Regions from separate parts of the Anaerobranca gottschalkii DSM 13577 genome, predicted to be linked through region 1. Evidence: predicted binding sites of a transcription regulator. Region 1 holds the regulator's gene; each other region holds the start of a gene.
The links. The regulator HrcA, encoded in region 1, represses chaperone genes, less so after heat shock. The targets are predictions, from matches to a motif close to TGTTAGCACTCNNNNNNNNNGAGTGCTAACA.

Region 1 (6,190 bases):
TTTTTTTATTCCCCAATACTTTACCTCTACCATTACATTTTGTACAGGGTTCTTTAATAACAGTTCCTTCACCATTACAACTATCACATGTTTTAACATTGATAAAACGTCCAAAAGGGGTGTTTTGTGTATATTGTATTTGACCTGTACCTTTACATGTTGGACAAGTTTTTATACTACTTTGGCTTTTTGCCCCAGTTCCATTACATGTTGTACAATTAGTCATCTTTTGAACAGAAATTTCCCGCTCTAAACCAAATGCTGCTTCTTCAAAGGTAATTTCTAAGTCATAGCGAAGATCAGCACCTCTAACAGGACCTCTTCTAGCTCCTTGACCACCAAAGCCACCACCAAAAAAGGATTCAAATATATCTTCAAATCCTCCGAATCCTTGACCAAAGCCCCCAAAACCTCCATTGTTAGGATCTGCGTGACCAAATTGATCATAATATTGTCTTTTTTGAGGATCGGAAAGGGTTTCATAAGCTTCTTTTACTTCTTTAAATTTTGCTTCTGCATCTTTATTTCCCGGGTTTACATCGGGATGATATTTTCTTGCTAATATCCTATATGCCTTTTTTATTTCTTCTTGACTTGCATCCTTTTTTACACCCAGCACCTCATAATAATCCCTTTTACTCATCACTCTCACCTCAATTTGGTTTCAAAAAAAATTTATCATAGTTAGGCGAAAAAGTCAAAGCACCTTTTGATGCTTTGACTTTTTTTTATTTACTTACCAGAAAGGTCTTCAAAATCAGCATCTACTACATTATCATCTTTAGCATCCTTAGGAGCTGGGCCTTCAGTGTTTTGTCCTCCACTTTGTGTTTGTTGATATAACATTGTTGAAAGTTTATGAAGCTCTTCAGTTAATTTTTCTGAAGCATCTTTAATTTTTTCGATATCTGTACCTTCTAAAGCTTTTTTCAAGTTATTAATTTTTTCTTCTACTGTTCCTTTAAGATTGGCATCTACCTTATCTCCCAATTCTTTTAATGCTTTTTCAGTACTGTAAATTAAGTTATCTGCATTGTTTCTAGTTTCTGCTTCTTCTTTCCGTTTTTTATCTTCTTCCGCATACTTTTCTGCTTCTTTAACCATCCGTTCAATTTCTTCTTCACTTAAACCACTTGATGAAGTGATGGTAATTTTTTGCTCTTTACCAGTACCTTTATCTTTGGCAGAAACATTTACAATACCATTGGCATCGATATCAAAGGTAACTTCAATTTGTGGTACTCCCCTTGGAGCTGGTGGGATACCATCAAGGATAAATCTACCTAAAGTCTTATTATCCCTTGCCATCTCCCTTTCACCTTGTAGAACATGGATTTCTACACTGGTTTGGTTATCTGCTGCAGTAGAGAAGATTTGACTTTTAGAAGTTGGAATAGTAGTATTTCTTTCAATTAGTTTAGTAAATACTCCTCCTAAAGTTTCAATACCTAAAGACAGTGGTGTAACATCAAGGAGTAATACATCTTTTACTTCTCCTGCTAGTACACCTGCCTGAATTGCTGCACCCAAGGCAACTACCTCATCGGGGTTAATTCCTTTATAAGGTTCTTTACCTAATTCCTTTTTAATTGCTTCTTGAACTGCTGGGATCCTTGTTGATCCACCTACCAAAATAACTTTATCTATTTGAGCAGGAGTTAAACCTGCATCCCTTAAAGCCCTTCTAGTTGGTTCCATAGTTGCTTCTACTAAATCTTCTGTTAGTTCATTGAATTTAGCTCTAGTTAAATTGATATCTAAGTGGGCTGGACCCTCTGGACCCGCTGAAATAAAAGGTAGGTTTATATTTGTAGTAGTTACACTAGATAACTCAATCTTAGCTTTTTCTGCCGCTTCTTTTAAACGCTGCATAGCCATTTTGTCTTTGCTTAGGTCTATACCCGTTTCTTTTTTAAACTCTGTAATTAAATATTGAATAATTCTTTCATCAAAATCATCTCCACCTAAGCGGTTATTACCACTTGTAGCCTTTACTTCAAAAACTCCATCCCCTAGTTCTAAAATACTTACATCAAAAGTACCGCCACCTAAATCATAAACTAAAATAGTTTGATTATCTTCACCTTTATCTAAACCATAGGCCAAGGCCGCAGCTGTTGGTTCGTTAATTATTCTAAGTACTTCTAAACCAGCAATTCTACCAGCATCTTTTGTCGCTTGTCTTTGACTATCATTAAAATACGCAGGTACAGTAATTACTGCTTTAGTAACTTTTTCTCCTAAAAAGTTTTCAGCATCTGTTTTAAGTTTTTGTAAAATAAATGCTGATATTTCTTGAGGAGTATATTCTTTATCTTCTATTTTAACTTTATAGTTTGTTCCCATGTGTCTTTTAATAGAAATAATTGTATTTGGGTTAGTTATTGCTTGCCTTTTAGCAGCTTGACCTACTATCCTTTCTCCAGTTTTAGAAAAACTCACCACAGAAGGAGTTGTTCTGCTACCTTCAGCATTTACGATAACAGTAGGTTCTCCTCCTTCCAAAACAGCAACTACTGAGTTTGTCGTTCCTAAGTCTATACCGATTACTTTACTCATATATTTATTCCCTCCTATTTTTATATTATTTACTTACTTTGACCATTGCTGGTCTAATTAGTTTATCTTTAAATGTGTAACCTGTTTGTAAAACTTCAACTACAGTATTTTCAGGCTTATCTATATCTTCAACTTGCATTATTGCTTCGTGAAAATTAGGGTCAAAGGGTTTATCTAAACAATCTATTTCCTTTAATCCTTCTTTTTCTAAAATATCTTTAAATTGCCTATATATCATCTGAATACCTTCTAAAAACTTAAGATATTCCCCATTTTTATCTAGATTTTTTTCCTGACCTGATAATGCCCTTTGAAAATTATCGAGGACAGGTAATAGAGCCGTTACCAAATCGGCATTTGCAAAGTTGAGAATTTCAGTCTTTTCTTTAGTCATCCTTTTCCTAAAATTTTCAAAATCTGCCTGCAGTCGTTGAAGGCGATTGAAAAGTTCTTCTTTTTCTTTAGTTAGTTTCTCAATCTCTGAATTTTCCTTATTTTCTCCAATATTTTCTTCGACTTGTTTTTCTTCTTCTGTTAAATCTTGTTTATCTTCTTGAAGATTCGGAGAGTTTTCCTTTAATTCCTCCAATTGTTTCACTCCCTTATTCAATTAATTTTTTGAAATTCTTAGTAAAGAAATCTAATATTTTAATTACTTTTTCATAGTCCATCCTTTGAGGTCCTAATATTCCTATTTTACCTGTAATCTTTCCATCTAAATCAAAGTTTGCGGTAATTAAACTACATTGTCTCATCTGATTAATTATTAACTCATCTCCAATAACCACCGATACTGAACCGTGTTCACCCTCATTATGGTGCTCTAATAAAGAGATCAATAGATCTTGTTGTTCAAAAACAGTTAATAATTCTCTAATTTTACCAATATCATTAAATTCCGGTTGACTTAAAAAATTGGTCGTTCCTCCTGTAACAACCTTTGTAGGGTTTTCCCCTAATAAAGATGAAATAACGGTATTGGCAAATTCTTCTAAGATAGGAGAATGTTTGAATCCTGTAGTAATATCATCTAATAACTGTTTTTCACTTTTAGATAATCTCTTGTTTATCAATTTACTTTTCAAAACTTGTAAAATTATTTCAAGTTCTTCTCTATTAAAGGAGTAATTAAAAGTAATTTTTTTGTGTTGAACAATTCCTGTATCGGTGACAAAGAGAATTAATCCTTCCCTTTGGTTTAACTGGATAAAATCTAAGTGCTTTAAAGTAATTGACGGGTTAGGGGTACTTAACACAACTGAAGTATAGTTGGTTATGTTAGATAATACCGATGCAGTTTCTGTAATTAATTGGTTTAAATCATCTATTTTTCCAGAATAATATTTTTTTAGATCAAGGAGGTTTAAATCATCGGTATAAATCTCTTCTAACAAATTATCAACAAAATACCTATACCCTTGTTGGCTAGGTATTCTTCCTGCTGAGGTGTGAGGCTGCACTAGAAAACCTAATTCTTCAAGGTCAGCCATTTCGTTTCTAATAGTTGCTGGACTTAGGCCTATATTATATCTTTTGACTAAAGTCCTTGACCCTATAGGCTCAGCTGTATTGATATATTCTAGTACTATAGCTTTTAGTATTTGGCTTTTCCTTGAACTTAGTTTACCCCTCACTTTCAACCCTCCTTTCTTTTTGTTAGCACTCTATTTATTTGAGTGCTAATCTAATAAAAAAATACCATATTTCCTGGGATAAAGTCAATATTTAAAAGGAATTTTTTGTATTTAACATAGTTTATTAATTATTTCATTTGAAACTAAATATCCTTTGGCAGTAAGCTTCAATCTATCCTTTTCTATATATGCTAATTCGTTATAGATGAGGTCTTTAACCACTTCAATGTTTTTTCCTTCGTCAAGTTTCAAGCCTCTGTGGGTTCTTAAAGATAACATTTTTTGTTCAAATTCCATCTCTTTGTTAGTAAGGATTTCCACTTCCTTTATCGGAAGATTATTTTGGTTTAATTTAAAGCAATACTCATCTAAGTTATCGGTATTAGCATATCGTTTATTACCAAGTTTAGAATAACTACTTACCCCAAACCCTAAATAATCTTTGTATAGCCAATAATTATAGTTGTGTAAAGCGATATTATTGCCTAAAGCAAAATTAGAAACTTCGTAGTGTTTAAAGCCTCTTTTTATTAAAAATTCTACTCCTGCTAAATAAAGATTTTCCTGGATTTCTTCATCAGGGATAGTCAATTCCTTGGATAATATCATTCTTTCTAAAGGGGTATCCTCCTCTACTTGTAAGCCATAAAAAGATATGTGGTTTATCCCTAAACTGTAAGTAATTTCTAAACTTTCCATCAATGTTTCTAATGTTTGAAATGGCAAACCATAGATTAAATCGATAGAAATTCTATCAAAACCCTGTCCTTTAGCTAATTGTACAGTATCTATGGCATCTTGAGGGGTATGAATTCTACCTATAGCTTTTAATTCCCTTAAATTAAAGGTTTGTACCCCTAAACTTAAGCGATTGATATTCTTGACCTTATAAAACTGTAGTTTTTCTGAAGTTAAAGTTTTGGGATTTGCTTCTATAGTAAACTCTTTAATTTTATTAAAATCAATATACAGAGCTAATTCATCTATAATTTTTCCTAAGTTATTTAAAGATAATAAACTAGGAGTACCTCCACCGAAAAAAACGGTGGACCACTCCTTAGTCTTTAAAATATCTTTTTGTAAGTGTATTTCTTTAATCAAGCTTTGTGTATATTCATTTTCCTTTTCTATATCTGGAAAGGAAATAAAATCACAATAATAACATTTTTTTAAACAAAAGGGGATGTGAATATATATACCTGCCATTATTCTATACTTAACACCGCCATGAAAGCTTCTTGAGGTATTTCTACTCTACCTACTTGCTTCATACGTTTTTTCCCTTCTTTTTGTTTTTCTAATAATTTTCTCTTTCTGGTGATGTCACCACCATAGCATTTAGCTAAAACGTTTTTACGCATTGCTTTAACGGTTTCTCTAGCAATTACTTTATTACCTATAGCAGCTTGTATAGGGACTTCAAACATTTGTCTTGGGATAATTTCCCTTAATTTCGTAGCTAAAGCTTTTCCTCTAGTATATGCTCTATCTTTATGAACAATAACTGATAATGCATCTACCATTTCTCCGTTAAGCAATATATCCAATTTAACTAATTTCCCTTCCTTATAACCGATAAATTCATAATCTAATGATGCATAACCTCTAGTTTTTGATTTTAGATGGTCAAAGAAATCATAAATAATTTCACTTAAAGGAATTTCATAGATAATCATAGCCCTTTTTTGATCTAAATAATCCATATTTTTAAAGACTCCCCGTTTTTCCTGACAGAGTTCCATAACAGCTCCAATGTAATCAGTAGGAACAATTATACTTCCTTTTACGTAGGGCTCTTCAATACGATCTATTTCTCCCACAGGTGGTAATACCGATGGATTATCTATAGCTAACATACTGCCATCTTTTTTATAAACATGATAAATAACACTAGGGGCTGTTGTTATTAACTCTAACCCATATTCCCTTTCTAAACGTTCTTGAATAATTTCCATATGCAATAAGCCTAAGAAACCACATCTAAAACCAAATCCCAA
Region 2 (6,190 bases), on a different contig from region 1:
ATACCTACAACTGAACCATTAAAAAAACTTTTATAGATAGGCACATTTAAAAAATGGTAATACTTGTTTTGATGTCTTACTACCCTAAAAATCATTCCTGCAAAAACAATAACCATAGCAGGCAATGTACCAAAAAGGATTATAGATGCCGTTGTAATAATAAAACCAGGGCTAAATGCCAACTTTTTATAAACAATAGCCATTGATTCTGTTACTGCTGCCAAAAAGCAAAAAAACAATAAAGTAATAACATCTATATCAAAGGGATATCTAAAATAAGCATAACCAAAAGTTAAAGCAAAGAGGCTGTATATAAAGGCTAAGTATAAGGGTAGTTTATAATTATTTTTCACACTTTTCCCTCCTCTAGATTAAAAAAGGCCGATTTTTAATTAAAAACCTTTAAAACCAGCTAACATGAGAAGCTCCAGCTAAAACCAAAGTTAATAAAGCGATAATAGCAGGTAAAAATTTTTTCATTTTAGTCACTCCTTTAGCTTAGGCTAACAGACCTACGCTAACATCTGTCGCAAAGCTCCGCTATGTGAAAAAGTTTAAAAATCGGCCTTTTTATAGCTATTTAGTTGTCATTAAAATTGTTCTGTTTACTGCATCTAAAGCTGCTCTGGCAATAGCTTCATATTCATCATTTTTAACTAGAGCTGAACCAACAAGTACTTCTTCTTTTCCTGTTATTAAAGTAATAACTATTACTGTAACTACTGATACCCCTATACTAGTATTAATAATCACCTCTTGTCCATCAAAAATATTATCTAAACCTAAAATTTCTTCAACAGCTTTTAGGGTTGTTTTTAAAACAATTTTTTTTCGATTTAAAGTGGTATTAATATCCATTTCTTCAACGGTATATTCTTTATCATCATAGGAAAGGGTAACTGTACATTCCACTTTATTTTGTTTATTCCTTAACTCAACGGAACTAAACTTAACCCTTTTTTCTTTATTTAGCAATTCTTCTCCTTGTATAGAAGCAATACTAATTTTGTTTTTATCTATTTTATAATTATGTATTACATATAAAGCTGATTCTATATCCCTTACAATTTGTTTCGGTGATTTATTATTATTAGCTAACACATGAATTTCCGAGATTTCTCCCTTTTCATGGACTACTTTAGAAAGGATAACCCCTTCTATTTTATTTATGGATTCTTGTATTGCAGAAAAGTCCATATCATTACCCCTCCAAATCCCCAAGGACAAATATTAGTTAATTTACACTAATATATTATATTAGACAAAAAAATCCAATTTCCTGCTTTTTTAAAAAAATAAAAAAATAAACTGCCCTTTTACATCGGGCAGTTTATTTTTTACATCATTGGCATTCCGCCAGGCATTGGGTTATCACTTTTTTCTTCAGGTTTTTCAGCAACTACTGCTTCAGTTGTTAAGAACATAGCTGAAATACTAGCTGCATTTTGTAAAGCAGAGCGAGTAACTTTGGCTGGGTCAACGATACCAGCTGCAATCATATCTTCATATTGTCCAGTTAAAGCATTGAAACCAACACCTACTGGTTCTTTTTTCACCCTTTCTACTACTACAGAACCTTCAAAACCAGCATTTTCAGCTATTTGTCTTAGAGGTTCTTCTAAAGCACGTTTGACAATTTGCAAACCAGTAGCTTCATCTCCAGTTAATTGAATTTTATCTAAAACATGAAGAGCATCTACAAGGGCAGTACCACCACCAGCTACGATACCTTCTTCAACGGCAGCACGGGTAGCAGCTAAAGCATCTTCAATCCGTAATTTTTTCTCTTTTAACTCAGTTTCAGTAGCAGCACCAACTTCGATTACAGCTACTCCACCAGCTAACTTAGCTAAGCGCTCTTGAAGTTTCTCTTTGTCAAACTCAGAGGTAGTCTCTTCAATTTGAACTTTGATTTGAGCAACCCTTTTCTTGATTTCATCTTGGCTACCGGCACCATCAACGATAATGGTATTTTCTTTAGTAACTTTAACTTGACGGGCTCTACCTAACATAGTAATATCGGCATTTTTAATATCTAAACCAACTTCTTCAGAAATTACTTGGCCGCCGGTTAGTATAGCGATATCTTCTAACATAGCTTTTCTTCTGTCACCAAAACCAGGAGCTTTAACAGCAACACAAGTAAAAGTACCTCTTAATTTATTTACTACTAATGTAGCTAAAGCTTCTCCTTCAACATCTTCAGCAATTAGTAATAATTGTTTACCTTGTTGAACAATTTTTTCAAGGATTGGTAAAATATCTTGAATGCTTGTAATCTTTTTATCAGTGATAAGGATATACGGATCATCTAAAACAGCTTCCATTTTTTCAGTATCTGTTACCATGTAGGGTGATATGTATCCCCTGTCAAATTGCATACCTTCAACAACATTTAAGTTAGTAGTAAAGCCTTTAGATTCTTCAACGGTGATAACACCATCTTTACCAACTTTCTCCATAGCTTCTGCTATTAACTCACCGATTTTTTCATCGGCAGCTGAAATGGCAGCAACTTGAGCAATAGCTTCTTTATTTTCAATAGGTTTAGCAATATTTTTAATTTCAGCAACTACACTTTCAACTGCTTTTTCGATACCCTTTTTAAGGATCATCGGATTAGCACCAGCAGTTACATTTTTAATTCCTTCTCTAATAATAGCTTGGGCTAATACTGTTGCAGTGGTTGTACCGTCACCAGCAACATCATTAGTCTTAGTAGCTACTTCTTTAACTAATTGGGCACCCATATTTTCAAAGGGATCTTCTAATTCAATTTCTTTTGCAATTGTTACACCATCATTAGTAATCAATGGAGAACCGAATTTTTTATCAAGAACTACATTTCTTCCCTTTGGACCTAATGTAACTTTTACAGTATCAGCTAATTTATTAACTCCTCTTTCTAATGAACGGCGGGCATCTTCAGTGAACTTAATTACTTTTGCCATTACTATCAACCTCCTTAAAGTTATTTGTTAATTACTGCAAGAATATCTCTTTCACTTAAAATTAAGTGTTCTTCATTGTCAATTTTTACTTCAGTTCCAGCATATTTAGAGAAAATTACTCTATCTCCTACTTTAACTTCTAGCTCAACTTTTGTTCCATTGTCTAGAACTTTTCCACTTCCTACTGCAATTACTTCTCCTTCTTGAGGTCTTTCTTTAGCTTTATCTGGGATAACAATCCCACTGGCAGTTTTTTGTTCAGATTCTAATACTTTAATAACCACTCTGTCTCCTAATGGCCTAATGTTCATTTGAAATACCCTCCTCATTACTTTTATTTTTGTTAGCACTCTATCTAGATGAGTGCTAATTTCTATCCATATTTTAACTAATCATTTTAAAAAAATCAAGGGGTTACAAAAAAATTTTTTAATTTTTTTCTTCTTCCACAAAGATAATTTCTCCACTTTTATTCAAATTATACCCCCCTAATTCTTCAACTTCCCTCCTAAACCTCTTAGTTCTCAAAGTTTCTAATACAAATTTAAAATTAGGTGAATTAAAAAAATCTGGAGTCACTAGTAAATCATAACTTTCTTCATAAAGGGGTACAAAATCCAGATCCATTGCTTTTGCTGCAGCATAAATCCCCATAGCAGCATCAGCCCTATTACTTTTAACTTCTTGGGCAACTGCTAAATGGGTAAAATACTCCCTGTTATATCCTTCTATTTCCCCAGGTTTTATCTTTTCTTTCTCCATGAGATAATCTAATAACACCCGGGTTCCAGCACCCTTTTGCCGGTTAGCTATCCTTTTACCCTTTAAATCTCTTATAGAATTAATATTTAAAGGATTCCCTTTTGCTACCATTAATCCTTGGGTTCTTTTTGCCAAATGAACTAATATGGCACCTGTATCTTTTAAGTATTTTTTTACATAGGAGATATTATATTCTCCTGTTTGTGGATCTAATAGGTGAATTCCTGCAAAATGGGTTTCACCTTTTTTAACAGCCATAATCCCCCCTAAACTTCCAACATGGGCAGAACTTAAACTAAACTGAGGAGCTAAATAGGTTGCTAAAATATCTAAAGCTAAATCATGACTTCCTATACATACGAAAATATCATCAAAATCCTTATCCTCAAAAAGTTCTACTTGCACAACTTCCCCAGCCCGATAACCTTCAGAATTTTGTGGGATAATTAAAAAACCATCCCCATCCATAACAGTAGACATTAGGGCAGCTCCCCTGGCTAAAGGGGTTACTACATATTGTTCCTTAATTTTCCCAACTTTAACCCTAACGTATTCTTGGAATTTAAGGTCAGAATTAACTGGTTTTGTCAGCTTACCTTCAATCTTTTTCCTTTTAGGTAGTTTTTCTCCCTTTAAATAAAAATAGAGTTTTTTTATTATTTCTTCCATGACAACATAGGCAGATACAGGATACCCAGGGATCCCGATAACTGGTTTTTCCCCTATTTTTCCAAAGATCGCTGGTTTCCCAGGTTTTATCGCTACTCCGTGATAATACACTTTTCCTAAATGGTTAATTACCTTAGATGTGTAATCTTCACTCCCCGCCGATGAACCGGCATTAACTAAAATCAAATCATTTTCTTCCCAAGCTTCTTTCACTACCCTTTCTAAAAGGTCAAAATTATCAGGAGTAACTGGATATACTGTAGGTTCACCACCCCACTGTTTAATCATATTAGCAAACAATTGGGAATTGCTGTCCGGTATTTCCCCTTCTTTCGGTTCTTTTTGCCAAGGAATTATTTCATCACCGGTAGGGATTATAGCGACTTTAGGTTTTTTAAAGACTTTAATTTGATAAGTTCCACTGGCTATCAGTGCTGCAATATCCATCGGTTGTAACTTTCTACCTACGGTAAATAGCAGGTCATGGGCAGTTATATCTTCTCCAATAGGCCTGATATTTTGCCATTTAGTAGCTCCCCCTATTATTTCAATACCATTATCCCTTTTATGTACATCCTCAATTTTAATTACACTGTCAAACTGGGGTTCAATAAGTTCTCCTGTATCACAGTATTTAATTTTTTCCTGGGATAAAAATATTGGGTTATCGACATTGGCCATTTTAGTATCTTCTGCCCTCACTTGATAACCATCCATGGCAGAACTGTGATAATGGGGAACAGACCTTTTAGCAAAAATATTTTCAGCTAATGTTCTATCTAAACCATCAATTACTGAAATAGTTTCTACGGAATTAAATCTGTAATCACCTAACACCTTTAAAAAACCTTGTAACAGTTCATCTACTGGAGTGTTATTTAAATAAACCATAACTTTTCCCTTCCTTTAACAATACTTTACCTATCTGCCCTTCCTCTAACCCCTCAGAACCTGATTCTATCACCAATAATCCATCCATTTTAGAAAGAACTCCGATGGAATTAGACTTAGAAAAGATAGGATTTAACCATAATCCATCTTCCTTTTTTACTATATTAACTGGAATATAATCTCGCCTTCCTCCCGTTGAAGGGATGTTTCTAGCGACCTTTCCTTCTACGAAAACCTCCTCTGTCGGAGCTAAAAGTTTTTGGACAAATAATCTAAAACCTAAAAGGGCAGAAAAGGGATTCCCTGATAGACCAAAAATAGGGATAGAATTAACAGCTCCGATAATCGTCGGTTTTCCAGGTTTTATAGCAATTCCATGGACTAATACCCCTGGCTTCCCCAAGCCTTCTATAGCTTTTACCACATAATCCTTAGTCCCTATTGATGTTCCCCCTGTTAAAATCACCAGTTGACATTCCCTTACAGCTTTTTCTAAACTTTCCTTTAATATATTAAAGTCATCTTTGATTATTCCGTAATACCTTGGTATAGCTCCACAACTAGATACTGCAGCAATAAGGCCTGGGCCATTACTATTGTAAATTTGGCCTAAATTTATCTCTTCCCCTAATTCTACCAATTCATCACCGGTAGAAAGGATCCCTACTACAATCCTTTGTAAAACTTCCACTTCAGTTATCCCTAAGGCAGCTAATAGACTAATATTTTCAGGGGTCAATTTAGTTCCCTTTGGTAAAACCAATTCTCCTTGTTTAACATCTTCCCCCGCCAGCAAAACATTTTCATAACAGGCAACACTGCTATATATAGCCACTTCGTCTTCAGCTAAACTCTCTGTTTCTTCTACCATAACCACTGCATTAGCCCCTTCTGGCAACATACTTCCTGTAGCTACC
Region 3 (6,190 bases), on a different contig from region 1:
TGACAACTGCCGGTAAAGGATGGCCAGTAACTTTTCTTGCAACTTCTATAACTTCTTTTACAGAATAACCATTGCCATTTCCTAAATTGAAAATATCACTAGGATTTCCCTTTCTCAAATATTCTAAAGCTAAATGGTGGGCAGCAGCTAAATCTACTACATGGATATAGTCCCTAATACAAGTTCCATCCTTTGTAGGATAGTCATCACCGAAAATATATACTTCTTCCCTTTTTCCAAGGGGTACTTGTAAAATTAGGGGAATTAAGTGACTTTCTGGCATGTGGTATTCCCCAATTGTACCACTTTGATCGGCACCAGCGGCATTAAAGTATCTTAAGGAAACGTACTTTATTCCATAGGCTTTATCAAACCATTTCATCATTTTTTCCATAGCTAACTTAGTTTCACCATAGGTGTTTGTAGGATTAGTCCGGTCATCTTCTAATATTGGGATATTTTGAGGTTCACCATAGGTAGCAGCCGTTGAAGAAAAGACGATTTTTTTTACATCACATTCCTTCATTACTTCTAATAGACATAATGTTCCATAAACGTTGTTGTGATAGTACTCATAGGGTTTTACCATACTTTCAGCTACTAAGGAATTGGCAGCAAAGTGGATTATTCCATCGATATTCTCTTTTCGGAAAACTTCCTTCAAAAAATCTTTATCCCGGATATCTCCTTGGTATAATTTAACTCCCCTAATTGCCTCTTTATAGCCAGTTTGTAAGTTATCTACAACTACTACTTCTTCCCCTTGTTCTAAAAAATACTTAACAGTATGGCAGCCGATATACCCTGCCCCTCCAGTAATTAAAACAGCCATATAAATCACCTCTAATAATTAGTATATTTTTATATTACATTTTTTGCTAATAAATTACAAGTTATAAAAAAAATCAATCCAGTTAGGATTGAAATTTTATTTGTTTATTGATTCTTTAATAAAGTGGATTTCCCTTTTTATTTTGGCATTTTCAAGCAGCAAATAGTCGATATTCTTACTTAGATTTGTTTTAAATTCAGTTAAATTTGCTGTTTGCATATATATAATATCTAACTTTTTATCCATTTGAATTTGTTTCTCAGCAAATTGTAATTGTTGTTTTTCTAAACGGGTAAAACCTTGCTGTAATTGCACTATATTTCCTTTAATAACATCAATATCAGTATTGAGAACTGTAATATTTGCTTTAACTAAATTCATATCTGTCTTAAGTTCAGCAACATGATCTTTTAAAATAGTAACATCTTGTTTCAAACCAGATACATCGTCTTTTAAATTAGCAACATCTCTTTTCAATCCCGTTACATCATCTTTTAGATTAGCTACGTCTTGTTTCAATCCCGTTACATCATCTTTTAGATTAGCTACGTCTTGTTTCAATCCCGTTACATCATCTTTTAGATTAGCTACATCTTGTTTTAATCCCGTCATATCGTTTTTAAGATTAGACATATATTCCTTTAACCCCGATACATCAACTTTTATGCCCCTAACTTCTGTCAGAATTTCTTTTAGTAATAACTCCACACCCTCCATCTCCTTTTTAATTTATTATTTATATTATAACAAGAACATATGTTCTAATCAAGGTTTTTTATTAAAAAAAGTGCCTTTGAAGGCACTTTTAAAAAATAAGTTCACAAACATTATTTGTATATTCAACTGGATCTTCTATAGGTAATCCTTCTATTAATAATGCTTGATTATAGAGAACCTTTACATATAAATCAAATTTCTCTTTGTTATTATTATAGGTATCTTTTAATTTTTGGAATACTTTATGATTAGTATTGATTTCTAAAACCCTCTGTGCTTTTATTTCGGGATTGTTAGGTAAATTGGCCAGGATTTTTTCCATTTCTATAGAAATATTACCTTCTGCTGTCAAACAAACAGGATGGGTTTTTAGGATTTTAGAAGGTTTTACAGCTTTAACTTTATTTCCTAGTAATTCTTTGATGGCTTTAAAGATTGCCTCTTCTTCCTTTTCTTCTCCTTGTTTATCCAATTCTTCAATACCTAAATCACCGGAAGAGACAGATTTAAATTCTTTATCTTTGTAACTAAATAACATCCAGATAGCAAATTCATCAACATCATCGGTAAAGAATAAAATTTCATAACCTTTTTCCTTTAAGACTTCTATTTGAGGCATTTTCTCGATTCTTTCTACAGATTCACCACTAGCATAATAGATATATTTTTGTTCTTCCTTCATCCTTGAGATGTATTCTTCTAATGTTACTAGTTTCTTTTCTGTAGATGAGTAAAACATCAACAAATCTTGTAAATCTTCTTTGTTTTGACCAAAGTTTTCATAAACCCCGTATTTAAGTTGACGGCCAAAACTTTTGAAGAACTTTTCATATTTTTCCCTATCAGTTTTCAATAATCCTAATAGTTCATTCTTTATTTTATCTTTAATCCTTTTGGCTATTATCCTTAACTGCCTATCTTGTTGAAGGATTTCCCTAGAGATATTTAAAGAGAGGTCTTCAGAATCCACCATACCCTTAACAAAACTAAAGTAGTCTGGTAACAAATCAGGACATTTATTCATTATTAAGATCCCTTTAGAATAAAGTTCTAAACCTTTTTCATAGTCTTTGGTGTAAAAATCATAGGGTACATGTTCCGGTATATATAAAATTGAGTTGAAGCGTATGGCACCATCGACTGTCATATGTATATATTTTAAAGGTTTATCAAAACCATATCGTTTTTCTCTATAAAAATTCTCATAGTCTTCTGGAGTTAATTCATTTTTATTTTTCCTCCAAAGGGGAACCATACTATTTATTGTTTGCTCTTCAATTACTTCTTCGTATTCTCCTTTTTTCCCCTCTTTTTCAACTTCCTTTTTAATATCCATTTTAATTGGGTATCTAATAAAATCAGAGTATTTCTTAATAATACTTTTAAGTTTCCACTCTTCTAAAAACTCGTCATAATTTTCATCATCGGTATTTTCTTTTAATTTAAGGATTATTTCAGTACCTACTAGTTCTTTTTCATAGGGTTCAATGGTATAGCCATCAGCTCCCGATGATTCCCATTTGTATCCTTGATTTTCACCAAAGGCTTTACTAATGACAGTTACAGTATCGGCAACCATAAAGGCTGAATAAAATCCTACTCCAAATTGGCCAATAATATCATAACCATCCTTCAATTCAATTTCTTTTTTAAAATCGAAAGAACCACTTTTAGCAATAGTACCTAAGTTTTCCTCTAACTCTTCCTTTGTCATACCTATTCCTGTATCAAAAATAGTTAATGTTCTATTAGTTTTATCAGGAATAACTTTAATGTAGTAATCATCCTTATTAAAAGTAATGTTTTCATCTGTTAAAGCTTTATAATACATTTTATCAATGGCATCACTGGCATTGGAGATAAGCTCTCTTAGGAAGATTTCTTTATTAGTGTAAATAGAGTTGATCATCAAATCCAACAATCTCTTGGACTCTGCTTTAAATTCTTTTTTTACCATCACTTACACTCCTTCCTACAAAATAGTTAGCACTCTAAAGAAAAGAGTGCTAATATTAATTTACCAAATCTGAACTTTTTGTCAAGGGCTAGAATATATCTAGTGCTTTTGTCCTAAAAATAAATATTTTAATTTAATTGACTTATTTAGCCTTTCACTTTATCATTAAAATATAAAGGAATTATATTGGGGGGAGAGGAATGAATAAATTATTAAAAAGAATTTCTATTTTTGTCCTATTAGTAGTGCTAACGTATTTTTTAGTCCCTTATTTTCCCGTTTATGCCGCTAAGGATTACAGTATTATCAGAGTACTTATCTCTATAAATAATTCAACTGTCCCTATTACTATCAATGGGGTTTATTCTATTTCGGAAGATCCATCTATTTCTTTAGCAAATGGAAATTATTTTATTTCTGTTACTTCAGATAACAGAGTAAGAATATTAGGACCTAATGTTGATAAAATAGTTGGAAATTCATTAACCTTTGTAAGGCATTCTGAAGACAGTATTTTAACAGTTAGAGGTACAGATCATGGAGATGTTCCCTATTTAGGGAATATCCGCTTTACTGTAAATACCCAAACGAAGAATTTAAGGGTAGTAAATCATGTTCCTTTAGAACAGTATCTTTATGGAGTTGTAGCTTATGAAATGGGTAATTCTTTCCCTCTAGAAGCTTTAAAGGCCCAAGCAGTTGCCGCCAGAGGCTATGCTATTAAAAAAATTATGTCAGCAAGTTCCAGTTCAGATTTTGATATTTTAGATACACCACAGCATCAAGTTTATCGGGGATATAACCCTGCTTTCGGTAGGGTTATTCAAGCAGTTAATGAAACAAAGGGACAAGTCCTCACCTACAATGGTGTTATTATCGACACCTTTTATTCAGCTTCAAATGGTGGACAAACTGAGCTTCCAGGGAACGCATGGGGTGGTGGCTCCAGTGTCAACGCTAGTTTGCCGTATCTTGTTCAAAAAGATGACCCTTATGACTTAGAAAATCCACAAAGTATCTATCATAGATTTTATGTACCAAAACAAGTAGAAGATTCTGAACATAAAGCCATATCTTTACCAGGTGATAGTGCAGTAATAGTTGTAAAGACTAATAGTAATGTCAATATACGTTCTGGCCCTGGGACTAATCATTCTATTTTAGGTACAGCTCCACTATATAGTGCTTTTCAATGGATAGATACATTACAAAATGAGATAGGTCAAACTTGGCATAAAATCCTCTATCAAGGGAAAGAAGCCTATATCTCAGGAACTTTGTCCTTGGTGATTCCTAATGGTAAATACTTATATGCCAATCCAGTCCTTTATGACTTACAAAAACAAGCTTTTATTGAGCTTGAAAAATTAGGTATACCTATTGAAAAAGCTAATGATATTAAAATAATCTCTGTTAACAATTTAGAGAATGGTTTAGAAAGGTGGCCAGGAACCGGAAGTAGAAATTACGTAACAGCCAATGCTAATATTACTATCCAATATGAATTAGAAACTGTTGAACAAAGGGATTTAGATGTATCCATCCAATTAATGATCCCAGCTGGCAATGGGTTTACTAACGAACACCCTTATTTAAGTTCTAACACAAGGATGAGGGGAGTAGAACAAACTGAAGGCGGTTTTTACATAACTGCAGGACGGTTCGGCCATGGTGTAGGTATGAGCCAAAGGGGTGCTCAACAAATGGCAGCAGCCCATAACAAAACATATGATCAAATTCTTGCCTTTTACTTCGTAGGTACAACTTTAACCCATTTAAATACCGATGTTCCTCCCCTTCCCCCTAAACCTGGAGATGGATCTGGTGCAATTGATCCATCTGAACAGTTGACAAAAATAATTAGTTTTAGCATTCCAAATCAAATTGGCAATACAATTATCGATAATGAAAACAACACTGTATCTATAAAAATGCCAGCTAAAACAGATCTTACAAAATTAATAGCTTCTTTCCAATTGTCTGAAGGAGCTAAGGCAGAAGTTAATAATGTTCTACAAGAAAGTGGAAAAACAATCAATGATTTTTCTAAACCAGTTATTTATAAAGTTACAGGTATTGATGGTAGTATTAGAGAGTGGACTGTATACCTACATAAATTCGGTGATGTTAATGGTGATGGTAATGTTAATGTCAGTGATGCTATTATCATTTTAAGATATATCGTAGGAGATTATCCTAAGTCAGATCTTTTATATAAAGTTGGAGATGTTAATGGTGATGGCAGAATTGATGTGTCAGATGCTATTCTAATACTACAAAAGACAGTAGGCTCTATCGAAAAGTTTCCAGTTGAATAAAATGAAAAGGACTGTCGGGGAAAGTATATAATTAACTACTTCCCGATAGCCCTTTTTCTTTTTTACGATTTATAATACACTGATTTTTCAAATTTATAATATTTCTCAGGGTTATATTTACTTACATTAGTTAAAATAACTCCAACTATATTAGCTTTTACTTCTTTTAATAAATCTACACTTCTTTTTGCCAATTCTATCTCAGATTTTTCCGATGCACAAATTAATATAGTTCCATCAGAAATATTAGATAAAATTAAAGCATCGGTAACAATAGATACAGGAGGAGTATCAATTAAAATATAATCAAAATTATCCCTTAAATAATCGATAAATTCTCTTAACTTCTCTGACTCTAATATTTTT

Region 2: a site for HrcA is predicted at 3,293-3,323, ahead of groES (co-chaperone GroES). Genes of this name have one in related genera too.
Region 3: a site for HrcA is predicted at 3,531-3,561, ahead of htpG (molecular chaperone HtpG). Genes of this name have one in related genera too.

What each region holds. Positions count from the first base shown of each region.
Region 1 is NZ_FOIF01000002.1:83,788-89,977, reverse strand. It holds gene dnaJ (molecular chaperone DnaJ) at 1-643, opposite strand, end outside; gene dnaK (molecular chaperone DnaK) at 733-2,559, opposite strand; gene grpE (nucleotide exchange factor GrpE) at 2,585-3,157, opposite strand; gene hrcA (heat-inducible transcriptional repressor HrcA) at 3,162-4,193, opposite strand; gene hemW (radical SAM family heme chaperone HemW) at 4,305-5,399, opposite strand; gene lepA (translation elongation factor 4) at 5,399-6,190, opposite strand, start outside.
Region 2 is NZ_FOIF01000050.1:2,707-8,896, reverse strand. It holds gene BMX60_RS09760 (HD-GYP domain-containing protein) at 1-353, opposite strand, end outside; gene BMX60_RS09755 (hypothetical protein) at 577-1,197, opposite strand; gene groL (chaperonin GroEL) at 1,338-2,951, opposite strand; gene groES (co-chaperone GroES) at 2,972-3,262, opposite strand; gene BMX60_RS09740 (molybdopterin biosynthesis protein) at 3,381-5,273, opposite strand; gene BMX60_RS09735 (molybdopterin molybdotransferase MoeA) at 5,257-6,190, opposite strand, start outside.
Region 3 is NZ_FOIF01000010.1:37,077-43,266, reverse strand. It holds gene galE (UDP-glucose 4-epimerase GalE) at 1-832, opposite strand, end outside; gene BMX60_RS04525 (hypothetical protein) at 929-1,540, opposite strand; gene htpG (molecular chaperone HtpG) at 1,638-3,506, opposite strand; gene BMX60_RS04515 (SpoIID/LytB domain-containing protein) at 3,707-5,824, shown strand; gene BMX60_RS04510 (polysaccharide biosynthesis tyrosine autokinase) at 5,887-6,190, opposite strand, start outside.